DNA from 4 places in the Enterobacter sp. JBIWA008 genome. Region 1 is predicted to be linked to each of the others. Evidence: predicted binding sites of a transcription regulator. Region 1 holds the regulator's gene; each other region holds the start of a gene.
What was found. The regulator PurR, encoded in region 1, represses purine synthesis genes. The targets are predictions, from matches to a motif close to CANGCAAACGTTTGCNTG.
Positions count from the first base shown of each region.

Region 2: cvpA (colicin V production protein) is a predicted target of PurR. The motif match lies at 1,240-1,257, and genes of this name have one in related genera.
Region 3: carA (glutamine-hydrolyzing carbamoyl-phosphate synthase small subunit) is a predicted target of PurR. The motif match lies at 1,845-1,862, and genes of this name have one in related genera.
Region 4: purM (phosphoribosylformylglycinamidine cyclo-ligase) is a predicted target of PurR. The motif match lies at 1,292-1,309, and genes of this name have one in related genera.

Region 1 is NZ_CP074149.1:2,150,584-2,153,698, forward strand. It holds gene punC (purine nucleoside transporter PunC) at 1-269, opposite strand, end outside; gene punR (DNA-binding transcriptional activator PunR) at 384-1,295, shown strand; gene purR (HTH-type transcriptional repressor PurR) at 1,313-2,338, opposite strand; gene KGP24_RS10520 (YnhF family membrane protein) at 2,636-2,725, shown strand; gene KGP24_RS10525 (MFS transporter) at 2,889-3,115, shown strand, end outside.
Region 2 is NZ_CP074149.1:3,383,181-3,386,295, reverse strand. It holds gene folC (bifunctional tetrahydrofolate synthase/dihydrofolate synthase) at 1-471, shown strand, start outside; gene dedD (cell division protein DedD) at 461-1,147, shown strand; gene cvpA (colicin V production protein) at 1,313-1,801, shown strand; gene purF (amidophosphoribosyltransferase) at 1,835-3,115, shown strand, end outside.
Region 3 is NZ_CP074149.1:740,463-743,577, reverse strand. It holds gene carB (carbamoyl-phosphate synthase large subunit) at 1-459, opposite strand, end outside; gene carA (glutamine-hydrolyzing carbamoyl-phosphate synthase small subunit) at 478-1,626, opposite strand; gene dapB (4-hydroxy-tetrahydrodipicolinate reductase) at 2,081-2,902, opposite strand; gene KGP24_RS03575 (LacI family DNA-binding transcriptional regulator) at 3,035-3,115, opposite strand, start outside.
Region 4 is NZ_CP074149.1:3,487,346-3,490,460, reverse strand. It holds gene purN (phosphoribosylglycinamide formyltransferase) at 1-197, opposite strand, end outside; gene purM (phosphoribosylformylglycinamidine cyclo-ligase) at 194-1,231, opposite strand; gene KGP24_RS16730 (6-phospho-beta-glucosidase) at 1,498-2,928, shown strand.

The sequences.
Region 1 (3,115 bases):
CATAGCATCCCCAGGCAGCCCACGGCAAAAATGGCCAGACCCAGCAACAGTACCGGTTTACGACCAAAGCGATCCGAGAGCGGTCCCCAGAGCAGCTGTGCGAAAGCAAAACCGGCGAGGAACAAACTCAGGCTGGCGCTGATGGCGGCAGCAGGCGTTTGTAAATCTTCCTGCATGGCGGCAAACGCCGGCAGGTACATATCGGTGGCCAAAAAGCCCAGCACGCTTAAGCCGCCGAGCCAGACTAAAAAACCGATCCTGGGTTGCATTATTTTATTCTCCTGAGGAGGCAGGTATACATTGGCGCTGAGTGTAGGGAGTGCAAAGCCGCTTGTGAAACGCTAATATTTGGCTGGTGCATTCAAAAATTTTGCAGGCAGAAAATGTGGTCAGATTATTCTCTTGAAGTGGTCGATGCTGTTGCGCGTAACGGCAGCTTCAGCGGTGCGGCGCAGGAGCTGCACCGCGTCCCTTCGGCAATCAGCTACACGGTGCGCCAGCTGGAGGAGTGGCTGGCGGTTCCGCTGTTTGAACGACGGCATCGTGATGTGGAATTAACGCCCGCAGGCGCGTGGTTTTTAAAGGAAGGGCGTTCTGTTATCAAAAAAATGCAGATCACCCGCGAACAGTGTCAGCAGATCGCTAACGGCTGGCGGGGACATCTTTCCATCGCGGTGGATAATATCGTTAAGCCGGAACGCACCCGGCAGATGATCGTCGATTTCTACCGTCATTTCTCTGACGTCGAGCTGCGGGTCTCGCAGGAGGTGTTTAACGGCGTCTGGGATGCGCTGGCGGACGGCAGGGCAGAGATGGCGATTGGGGCTACGCAGGCGATCCCGGTCGGGGGACGTTACGCCTTTCGTGATATGGGGATGCTGAGCTGGAAATGCGTGGTGGCAAGCGATCATCCGCTGGCGGCGATGGAAGGGCCGCTGAGCGATGATACGCTGCGCAACTGGCCGTCGCTGGTGCTGGAGGATACGTCTCGTTCATTGCCCAAGCGTATCACCTGGCTTCTGGACAACCAGCGGAGGGTGGTTGCCCCTGACTGGGAATCGTCGGCGACGTGCCTCAGCGCCGGACTTTGCGTCGCGATGGTGCCCGTTCATTTCGCGCGTCCGCGCATCGATACCGGAGAGTGGGTTGAGCTGACGCTGGAGAATCCGTTCCCGGACGCGGCCTGCTGCCTGACCTGGCAACAAAATGATGTCTCGCCCGCGATGGCCTGGCTGCTTGATTATCTGGGGGACAGCGAAACGCTGAACCGGGAATGGTTACGGGAGCCAGCATAGCTGGCCCCGTAAAGGGATTAACGACGGTAGTCGCGGAACGGACCATCCGCAACGGAACGGCGTTCAATCAGGCGCGGGTGAACTTCAATGGACTGCGACTCTTCGCGTTTGTTGACGATTCTGTCCAACAGCATATTGAAGGCCGTTTCCCCCAGCGAATCTTTCGGCTGGTGAATGGTCGTCAACGCTGGCGTGAAGAAACGCGCGTTACGCACGTTGTCATACCCGATCACGGAAATATCCTGCGGTACGCGCAGGCCCAGCTCGTCGGCGGCGCAGAGCGCGCCCATGGCCATGATGTCGCCTCCGCAGAACACGGCGGTCGGACGGTGTGGCTGGGAGACGATCTGCTGCATCGCGCGGTAGCCCGACTCCGGCTCAAAGTCGCCCTGCACAATCCAGTTTTCCGGCACGTTGATCAGCGCTTCTTCCATCGCTTTCATAAAACCGGCCAGACGGCCCGCGCCGGTGTTGCGCTCCAGCGGACCGGGGATCACGCCAATCTCGCGGTGACCGCGTTCGATCAGATAACGTCCGGCCATATAGCCGCCTTCAAAGGCGTTATCGATAACGGAATCGGTGAAGTCTGCGCGCGCTTCGCCCCAGTCCATCACCACCATCGGAATATGGCGATACTCTTCAAGCATCGACAGCACGGATTCCGGGTACTCGGAACACATCACCAGCAGGCCATCAACGCGCTTTTGCGCCATCATCGACAGGTAGGCACGCTGTTTTTCAATGCTGTTCCACGCGTTGCCCAGAATCAGGGTATAGCCTTTCTGGAAGCAGTTTTTTTCAACTGCTTCAATAATCTCGGCAAAATAGGCCGCTTCACTGCTGGTTGCCAGCAATCCAATGGACTTGGTGTGATTAACCTTGAGGCTACGTGCAACCGCACTTGGCGAATAGTGCAGCTCTTTAATCGCTGCCCAGACGGCGTTGCGCGTCTCTTCCGCCACAAAGCGGGTTTTGTTAATTACATGTGATACGGTTGTAGTGGAAACGTTTGCGCGTTTTGCTACGTCTTTAATTGTTGCCATTAAATGTCACTCCAGACCATATCCTAAACTCCTGAAAAACTTGAAGGTAAACGTTTGCCTTCTCTCACCCTTATCTCGCAATGTTGAATTGCGGCACGCCGGGAAAACGACACGGGACGTCAGGAGGGGGTCAATGGCCGGTACGCTAATAAATTTAGCGTGGAATTTTGTCCTATCTTGATGAAAAGGGGAAGAGGTAAAGTGGTTATCAGTATAAATCCAGGAAGATTTTTGACGTAATCTGTGCAAAAATGAGCAAGCTCACTTTTCGTGGGGGGATTAAAAGGAGAAAAATTGATGAGTTCCGATCTTAAGTTTTCGCTGTTCACCACCGTTGTTGTGCTGGCTCTGATTGTCGCGGCCGGTCTGACGGCTGCGCTGCATTGATTTACGCGGAGGGAGAGCCTTCTCCCTCCCGACTCCCCGGATTGTTACTTCTCTGGCAAAAATCTTTTGCCATTTTGTTAACTTCTCATTTTTTGTGATTGATGTCATGCTTTCCGCTTCTTTGTTCTGTGTCACCACATGACACGGCATCCGGAGTTGACGCATGAAAATCAATTTTCCCCTGCTGGCCCTGGCGATTGGCGCTTTTGGGATTGGCACCACTGAATTCTCCCCGATGGGGTTACTGCCCGTTATTGCCCGGGGCGTAGATGTCTCGATCCCTGCGGCAGGGATGTTAATCAGCGCCTACGCCATCGGCGTGATGATCGGGGCACCGCTGATGACCCTTCTGCTTTCGCACCGCGCGCGCCGCAATGCGCTGATTTTCCT
Region 2 (3,115 bases), 1.2 Mb from region 1:
GCCAGCGGATTAGCGGTGAGCGAGCGGGCAATCCGCGACGGCATTCAGAGCGCAATTCTGCCCGGGCGTTTCCAGATTGTCAGCGAGTCGCCGCGCCTGATTCTGGACGTGGCACACAACCCGCATGCGGCGGCGTATCTCGCGGGACGTCTCAAATCGTTACCAAAAACCGGGCGCGTGCTGGCGGTAATCGGTATGCTTCATGATAAAGATATCGGGGGGACGCTGGCCTGCATGGAGAGTGTGGTCGATAGCTGGTATTGTGCTCCTCTGGAAGGGCCGCGCGGCGCGACGGCCGAGCAGCTGATGGAACATCTCGGCAAAGGCGCAATCTATAGCAGCGTGGCTCAGGCCTGGCATGCCGCGATGGCGGATGCTAAACCAGAAGATACCGTGCTGGTGTGTGGTTCATTCCACACGGTGGCACATGTCATGGAAGTGATGGACGCGGGGAGAACCGGTGGCGAGTAAGTTTCAGAACCGTTTAACAGGAACCATTGTGCTGGTCGCGCTCGGGGTGATTATTCTCCCGGGTCTGCTCGACGGGCAGAAAAAGCATTATCAGGATGAGTTTGCCGCTATTCCGCTGGTGCCGAAACCGGGTGACCGCGACGAGCCGGATATGCTGCCAGCGGCGACGCAGGCGCTTCCTGCCCAGCCTCCGGAAGGGGCGGCGGAAGAGGTGCGTGCAGGCGATGCCGCCGCACCGTCGCTCGATCCGTCTCGCCTGGCGGCAGCGAGCAGCAGCGACATCGATCCGGTGCCGGTAGAGCAGCCTAAACCGGTTGAAAAACCGAAGCCGGTTGAGAAGCCGCAGCCGAAACCGCAGCGGGATAAAGCGGCTGAGCAACTGGCTGCAGCCTCAGAAACGCCACCGCCGGCGAAACAAGACGCGGCACCGACCGGTAAAGCCTACGTTGTACAGCTGGGCGCGCTGAAAAACGCCGATAAGGTCAACGAGGTTGTGAGCAAACTGCGCAGTGCGGGATATCGTGTTTACACTTCACCTTCCACGCCGGTACAGGGTAAAATTACCCGTATCCTCGTGGGGCCAGAAGCGTCCAAAGATAAGCTTAAAGGTTCACTCGGTGAGCTGAAGCAGATCTCCGGCCTGAGCGGTGTGGTGATGGGCTACAGCGCGAACTAAGTACGACCTGCTCCTTAAAGAGAGAGGCGATAAGCCACGGCGTTGAACATTTTTTCAGCGCCTTTTTTATTTACGCGCGGGAAGGAAATCCCTACGCAAACGTTTTCTTTTTCTGTTAGAATTCGCCCCGAACTGGATGACAGGGCGTTAAATCGTGGGACACATATGGTCTGGATTGATTACGCCATCATTGCGGTGATTGGTTTTTCCTGTCTGGTTAGCCTGATCCGTGGCTTTGTTCGTGAAGCGTTATCGCTGGTAACCTGGGGTTGTGCTTTCTTTGTTGCCAGTCATTACTACACTTACCTGTCTGTCTGGTTCACGGGCTTTGAAGATGAACTGGTCCGAAACGGAATTGCCATTGCGGTGCTGTTTATCGCAACGCTGATTGTCGGCGCTATCGTGAATTATGTGATAGGTCAGCTGGTCGAGAAAACCGGTCTGTCAGGAACGGACAGGGTGCTCGGGATCTGTTTCGGGGCATTACGAGGCGTGCTGATTGTGGCCGCGATCCTGTTCTTCCTGGATACCTTTACCGGGTTCTCCAAAAGCGAAGACTGGCAAAAATCGCAGCTCATTCCAGAGTTCAGCTTCATCATCAGATGGTTCTTTGACTATCTGCAAAGCTCGTCGAGTTTTTTGCCCAGGGCATAAACCCTGAGATGTGGCTTAACGAGGAAAAGACGAATGTGCGGTATTGTCGGTATCGCCGGTTTCATGCCGGTAAACCAGTCGATTTATGACGCGTTAACGGTGCTTCAGCACCGTGGGCAGGATGCTGCGGGTATCATCACCATTGATGCAAACAACTGCTTCCGTTTACGCAAGGCGAACGGCCTGGTAAACGATGTGTTTGAAGCCCGCCATATGCAGCGTCTGCAAGGTAATATGGGGATCGGTCACGTTCGTTATCCTACTGCTGGCAGTTCCAGCGCCTCTGAGGCACAGCCTTTCTACGTCAACTCACCGTATGGCATCACCCTTGCTCACAACGGCAACCTGACCAACGCGCATGAGCTGCGTAAAAAGCTGTTCGAAGAGAAACGTCGCCACATTAACACCACCTCTGATTCTGAAATCCTGCTCAATGTGTTCGCCAGCGAGCTGGATAACTTCCGTCACTATCCGCTGGAAGCAGACAACATCTTTGCTGCCATTGCCGCGACAAACCGCCAGATCCGCGGCGCGTATGCCTGCGTGGCGATGATCATCGGTCACGGTATGGTTGCCTTCCGCGATCCAAACGGCATTCGTCCACTGGTGCTCGGCAAACGCGATCTTGGCGATGGCCGTACCGAATACATGGTTGCCTCTGAGAGCGTGGCGCTGGATACCCTGGGCTTCGAGTTCCTGCGTGACGTTGCGCCGGGCGAAGCGGTCTATATCACCGAGAAGGGCCAGCTGTTTACCCGCCAGTGTGCCGATAACCCGGTCAGTAACCCGTGCCTGTTTGAATACGTTTACTTCGCCCGCCCGGATTCCTTCATCGACAAGATTTCCGTCTACAGCGCGCGCGTAAACATGGGCACGAAGCTCGGCGAGAAGATTGCCCGCGAGTGGGACGATCTCGATATCGACGTGGTTATTCCTATCCCGGAAACCTCCTGCGATATCGCGCTGGAGATCGCCCGCATTCTGGACAAGCCATACCGTCAGGGCTTCGTGAAGAACCGCTACGTTGGCCGTACCTTTATCATGCCGGGCCAGCATCTGCGCCGTAAGTCCGTGCGCCGCAAGCTGAATGCCAACCGCGCGGAATTCCGCGACAAGAACGTTCTGCTGGTGGATGACTCCATCGTTCGCGGCACCACCTCTGAGCAGATTATCGAGATGGCGCGCGAAGCGGGTGCGAAGAAAGTTTACCTGGCCTCTGCTGCGCCGGAGATTCGCTTCCCGAACGTGTACGGCATCGATATGCCAACCGCCAACGAGCTGATCGCTCACGGCCGTGAAGTGGATGAAATTCGC
Region 3 (3,115 bases), 1.4 Mb from region 1:
TTCCATATTGTGCGCGATACCAGAACGCGCAGTGTCGAGGCCGATTTTCTTCATCGCCACGTCGAAGCGGCGACGGTCTTCTGCTTTATCAATCGCGTCGGCGGTTGCACCAATCATGGTCACGCCGAACTCTTCCAGCACGCCCTGACGCTCCAGCTCCAGCGCACAGTTCAGCGCCGTCTGGCCGCCCATGGTTGGCAGCACCGCGTCCGGACGCTCTTTCTCGATGATTTTACGCACCACTTCCCAGTGAATCGGCTCGATGTAGGTTGCATCAGCCATTTCCGGGTCGGTCATGATGGTCGCCGGGTTGGAGTTGACCAGGATTACGCGGTAACCCTCTTCACGCAGGGCTTTACACGCCTGCGCGCCGGAGTAGTCGAATTCGCAGGCCTGCCCGATCACGATCGGGCCAGCGCCAAGGATCAGGATGCTTTTTATGTCTGTACGTTTTGGCATTGTCTTCTCGGCTCCTGATTATTTAGCGGTCTTACGGTATTGCTCGATAAGTTCGATGAAGTGATCGAACAGCGGCGCGGCGTCGTGTGGGCCCGGGCTGGCTTCCGGGTGGCCCTGGAAGCTGAACGCTGGCTTATCGGTGCGATGAATCCCCTGCAGGGTGCCATCGAACAGCGACTTATGGGTCACGCGCAGGTTAGCCGGCATCGAGGCTTCATCGACGGCAAAGCCGTGGTTCTGCGCGGTGATCATCACCGTGTTGTTATCGATGTCTTTCACCGGGTGGTTACCACCGTGGTGGCCGAACTTCATCTTAACGGTGTTCGCACCGCTCGCCAGCGCCAGCAGCTGATGGCCGAGGCAGATGCCGAATACCGGAATGTCGGTTTCCAGGAAGGACTTGATGGCAGCGATGGCGTAATCGCACGGTGCCGGGTCGCCAGGACCGTTAGACAGGAAAATACCGTCCGGATTCATCTTCAGCACGTCTTCGGCGGACGTTTGTGCCGGTACCACCGTCAGGCGGCAGCCGCGGTCAACCAGCATGCGCAGGATGTTGCGCTTGGCGCCGAAATCGTAGGCCACCACGTGGAACGGCAGCTCGCTCTCTTTTTTCGCTTCCGGCAGGTCGCCTTCCAGCGTCCAGCTACCCTGCGTCCAGCTGTAGGCTTCCGCGGTAGTCACTTCTTTCGCCAGGTCCATGCCGTTCAGGCCCGGGAAGGCTTTCGCTTTTTCCAGCGCCAGCGTCGCATCGAGGTTATCACCTGCGATGATGCAGCCGTTCTGGGCACCCTTCTCGCGCAGCAAACGCGTTAACTTACGGGTATCAATATCGGCAATCGCCACGATGTTATGGCGCTTCAGGTAAGAAGATAGGTCTTCGGTATTGCGGAAGTTGCTGGCAATCAGCGGCAGGTCGCGGATGACCAGGCCTTGCGCATGTACCTGAGAAGATTCTTCGTCAGCCGAATTGGTGCCGACATTGCCGATATGAGGATAAGTAAGAGTAACGATTTGGCGAGAATAGGAAGGATCAGTGAGGATTTCTTGATAACCGGTCATTGAAGTATTGAAAACGACTTCCCCAACCGCCGAACCCGTTGCCCCTATGGCCCGACCGATAAACTGGGTTCCGTCTTCCAGAACCAATAGCGCTGACTTAATCAAAACACCCTCCAGAGAATATTCACTCACTTTATTTGCATATTAATTCATAACCATGTCACGAATCAATGCAAATGTGTTGCCAGCGGATTTTTGGCAAACGGCGGCATTCTGGGGATTTGGTGGGTAAAAGTCAACTTAAAACGGATATTTTGTTTAGTCTTTTGCAGGCCTGGTGAGAGGAATGCCGCTTAAGCGACAAAAAGATCAGGTAAATCACTGCAGAAAACGCTTGCGCGCCTGGTTTAATAAAAAAATACGCGATTGAGCATAAAAAAGTGGACCAAATGGTCAAAATTTACATTTCAGTAACGTAAAAACGCAAGAATATATAGATATTCATGGATTTAAAGTAAAATTCACGATGAAACAGGAAAAATAAAAGGGCAATAAAATATTGCCCTATGCAATCAATAGATTACGACTGCAATAACCACATCACGATGGGTAATAATGCTTACAAATTGTTGAGATCCAGCACATCTCGCATATCAAAAAGGCCATCTTTCTTGCTTTTTAGCCACAAAGCGGAACGTACCGCACCGTTGGCGAACGTCATACGGCTGGAGGCTTTATGCGTAATTTCGACGCGCTCACCAATATCGGCGAACATCGCCGTGTGTTCGCCGACGATGTCACCCGCCCGCACGGTTGCAAAACCAATGGTGCCCGGCACGCGTTCGCCGGTGTAACCTTCGCGGGTGTAAACCGCGCAGTCTTTTAAATCTTTATCAAGTGCATGAGCAATCGCTTCGCCCATCGCCAGCGCCGTACCTGATGGCGCATCAACTTTGTAGCGGTGGTGAGCTTCTACGATCTCGATATCGGTATAGTTGCCCATCACCTTCGCGGCCTTCTCCAGCAGCTTCAGCATGACGTTAACGCCCACGCTGAAGTTTGCGGCGAAGACAATCGCAATATCTTTTGATGCATCCTGGATAGCCTGCTTACCCGCATCGTCAAAACCGGTGGTGCCGATCACCATCCCCTTGCCGTGCTGGCGACAAAACGCAAGGTGCGTGAGCGTCCCTTCCGGACGGGTAAAATCGATGAATACATCGAAGTCCTCTTTTACCGCCTCCAGGCTGCTTTGCACGGTAACGCCCGTGTGGCCTGCGCCCGCCAGCTCACCGGCATCGGTCCCCAGAAGTGAAGAACCTTCTCGCTCCAGGGCCGCGCCAAGCGCGACGCCATCCATCTGTAGTGCCGCCTGAATCAGCTGACGGCCCATACGTCCACCCGCGCCCGCAATCGCGACACGGATCTGTGCATCATGCATAGTTATTCTCTTACGTTAAAATGATGTAAACCGTTTTCAGATTAACCAGCCTTCGCGGTGGCTGCCACTGAAAACACCAATAATTAGAATTTAATGATAAACAGGAAGAAATATCAGTAAAAAGCATAACGATCAGCGAAAACCGCAGGATTCCCGCACTACGAGGGCGGGGGGAAGGATAATCCGTTTTGCCGGTTCATCATTTCCTTGCAT
Region 4 (3,115 bases), 1.3 Mb from region 1:
TCACGCCCGGCGAACTGGCTGGCTTCCAGCGCGTGCGCAGGAATGTTCGCTTCCCGCGCACGCTCAAGGCCGAACGCGTCGGCCTTGTTGCTGAAAACTGCCCGAATGGTGCCATTGATTTTCTTCTGTTTGCAGGCGTCTATGATTGCCTGCAAATTGCTTCCGTTGCCGGAAATGAGCACCACGATGTTTTTCATTCAATGACCACACGCTGTTCGGAATCGGAAGCTTTAATCGTACCGATTTTCCACGCGTTTTCACCTTTTTCAGTCAGCAGCTTAACCGCTTTATCCGCTTCGCTTGCCGGCAGGGCGATAACCATGCCCACGCCGCAGTTAAAGGTGCGGTACATTTCGTGAGAGCTCACGTTGCCTGCGGTCTGCAGCCAGTTGAACACTGCTGGCCACTGCCATGATGATTCGTCGATCACCGCCTGGGTGTTATCCGGCAGGACGCGCGGAATGTTTTCCCAGAAGCCGCCGCCGGTCAGGTGAGCGATGGCGTGAACGTCGACGTTCTCGATAAGCTCAAGCACGTTTTTCACGTAGATGCGGGTCGGCGCCAGCAGATGGTCAGCCAGAGGTTTACCGTCAAGTTCGGTAGTTAGCGGGTCACAGCCGCTCACTTCGAGGATTTTACGCACCAGGGAATAGCCGTTAGAGTGCGGGCCGCTGGAGGCCAGCGCGATCAGCACATCGCCATCGGCCACTTTGCTGCCGTCGATAATTTCTGATTTTTCTACTACGCCGACGCAGAAGCCCGCGACGTCATAATCTTCGCCGTGATACATGCCAGGCATTTCTGCGGTTTCACCACCGACCAGCGCGCAGCCGGACTGCAGACAGCCTTCGGCGATGCCGCTAATAACGCTGGCTGCGGTATCCACGTCCAGTTTTCCGGTCGCGTAGTAATCGAGGAAGAACAGCGGCTCTGCGCCCTGTACCACCAGGTCATTCACACACATCGCGACCAGATCGATACCGATCGTGTCGTGACGTTTTAAATCCATCGCCAGACGCAGTTTAGTGCCTACACCGTCAGTTCCCGAGACCAGAACAGGTTCACGATATTTTTGCGGCAGCGCGCACAGTGCGCCGAATCCACCCAGACCACCCATCACTTCCGGGCGGCGGGTTTTTTTAACCACACCTTTGATTCGGTCAACCAGCGCATTACCTGCGTCAATATCAACACCGGCATCTTTGTAGCTGAGAGAAGTTTTGTTGGTCACGGCTTAAATCCCCACGCGATTGCATAGCTAGTAAGAAAAATCGGCGCAATTCTAACAGTCCAGGCAAACGTTTGCGAGCCTATTCTGGACGTGGGGATCTTTTTTTCTGTGTACCCCGTGAATGCAGCCAAACTTGACTCTGTTCACGAAAATGAAACCGGTTTCTGAGAACTGCTTGCAACAGCTATTCCCTTTGCACATCATCGAACTGAAACCGGTTTCTGTAATTGTTTTTGCAGAAAATAACGCAGAATGAGGGAAAGCGAATGTCAGGATTTAAAGCAGATTTTCTGTGGGGTGGGGCCGTTGCGGCGCATCAGCTGGAAGGCGGGTGGAAAGAGGGCGGCAAGGGCGTGAGCGTGGCCGATGTCATGACCGCGGGCGCGCACGGCGTGCCGCGTGAAATCACTAACGGCGTGCTGGAAGGGAAAAATTACCCTAACCATGAAGCCATCGATTTCTACCATCGCTATAAAGAAGACATCAAGCTCTTTGCCGATATGGGCTTCAAATGCTTCCGCACCTCTATCGCCTGGACACGGATCTTCCCGAAAGGCGATGAGCTTGAGCCTAACGAGGCTGGCCTGAAATTCTATGACGATCTGTTCGACGAGTGCCTGAAGTACGGCATCGAACCGGTTATCACCCTGTCTCACTTCGAGATGCCTTTCCATCTGGTCACGGAATACGGCGGCTGGCGCAACCGTAAGCTGATCGACTTCTTCGTTCGTTTTGCAAAAGTGGTGTTCCAGCGCTATCAGCATAAAGTGAAGTACTGGATGACCTTCAACGAGATCAACAACCAGGCTAACTTCCACGAAGACTTTGCGCCATTCACGAACTCCGGGTTGAAGTACGCGCCGGGTGAAGACCGTGAGCCGGTGATGTTCCAGGCGGCGCACTATGAGCTGGTGGCCAGTGCCCTGGCGGTGAAGGCGGGGCGCGAGATTAACCCGTCGCTGCAGATTGGCTGCATGATTGCCATGTGTCCTATCTATCCGCTGACCTGCGCGCCGGACGATATGATGATGGCGATGAATGCCATGCACCGCCGCTACTGGTTCACCGATGTGCACGTGCGCGGCAGGTACCCGCAGCATCTGCTCAACTACTTCGAGCGTCGCGGCTTCGCCCTGGATATTACCGAAGAAGATAAAGCGGCGCTGACGCAGGGCTGCGTGGACTATATCGGTTTCAGCTACTACATGTCCTTTGCCACCAAAGCGACGGCGGACAACCCGCAGCTGGATTACGACGAGAGCAAGAGCCTGGTCTCTAACCCGTACGTGCAGAAATCCGACTGGGGCTGGCAGATTGACCCGGTGGGGCTTCGCTACTCCCTCAACTGGTTCTGGGATCACTACCAGCTGCCGCTGTTTATCGTTGAGAACGGCTTTGGCGCGATCGACGTGCAGGAGAGCGACGGCACGGTGAACGACCAGTACCGCATTGACTACCTGGCCGCCCACATTCGCGAGATGAAAAAAGCGGTGGTGGAAGACGGCGTAGACCTTATGGGGTATACCCCGTGGGGCTGTATCGACCTGGTGTCTGCCGGTACGGGCGAAATGAAAAAACGCTACGGCTTTATCTTTGTGGATAAAGACAATGAAGGGAACGGCACGCTGAACCGCAGTAAGAAGAAATCGTTCGACTGGTATAAGCAGGTGATTGCGAGCAACGGCGATAACCTGTAATTGTCGGGTGGCGCTAACGCTTACCCGACCTACACTACACGTAGGCCCGCGTAAGCGCAGCGCCACCGGGCAGAACCCGCACCCAAGCCGGAGTCTCGCCTCCGGTTTTTTGTCTCTAAATCACTTTGCTTGATATACGTCAAGCAACATGGGTATGGCCTAATCCGAAAAAAGCGGTATAATCCCG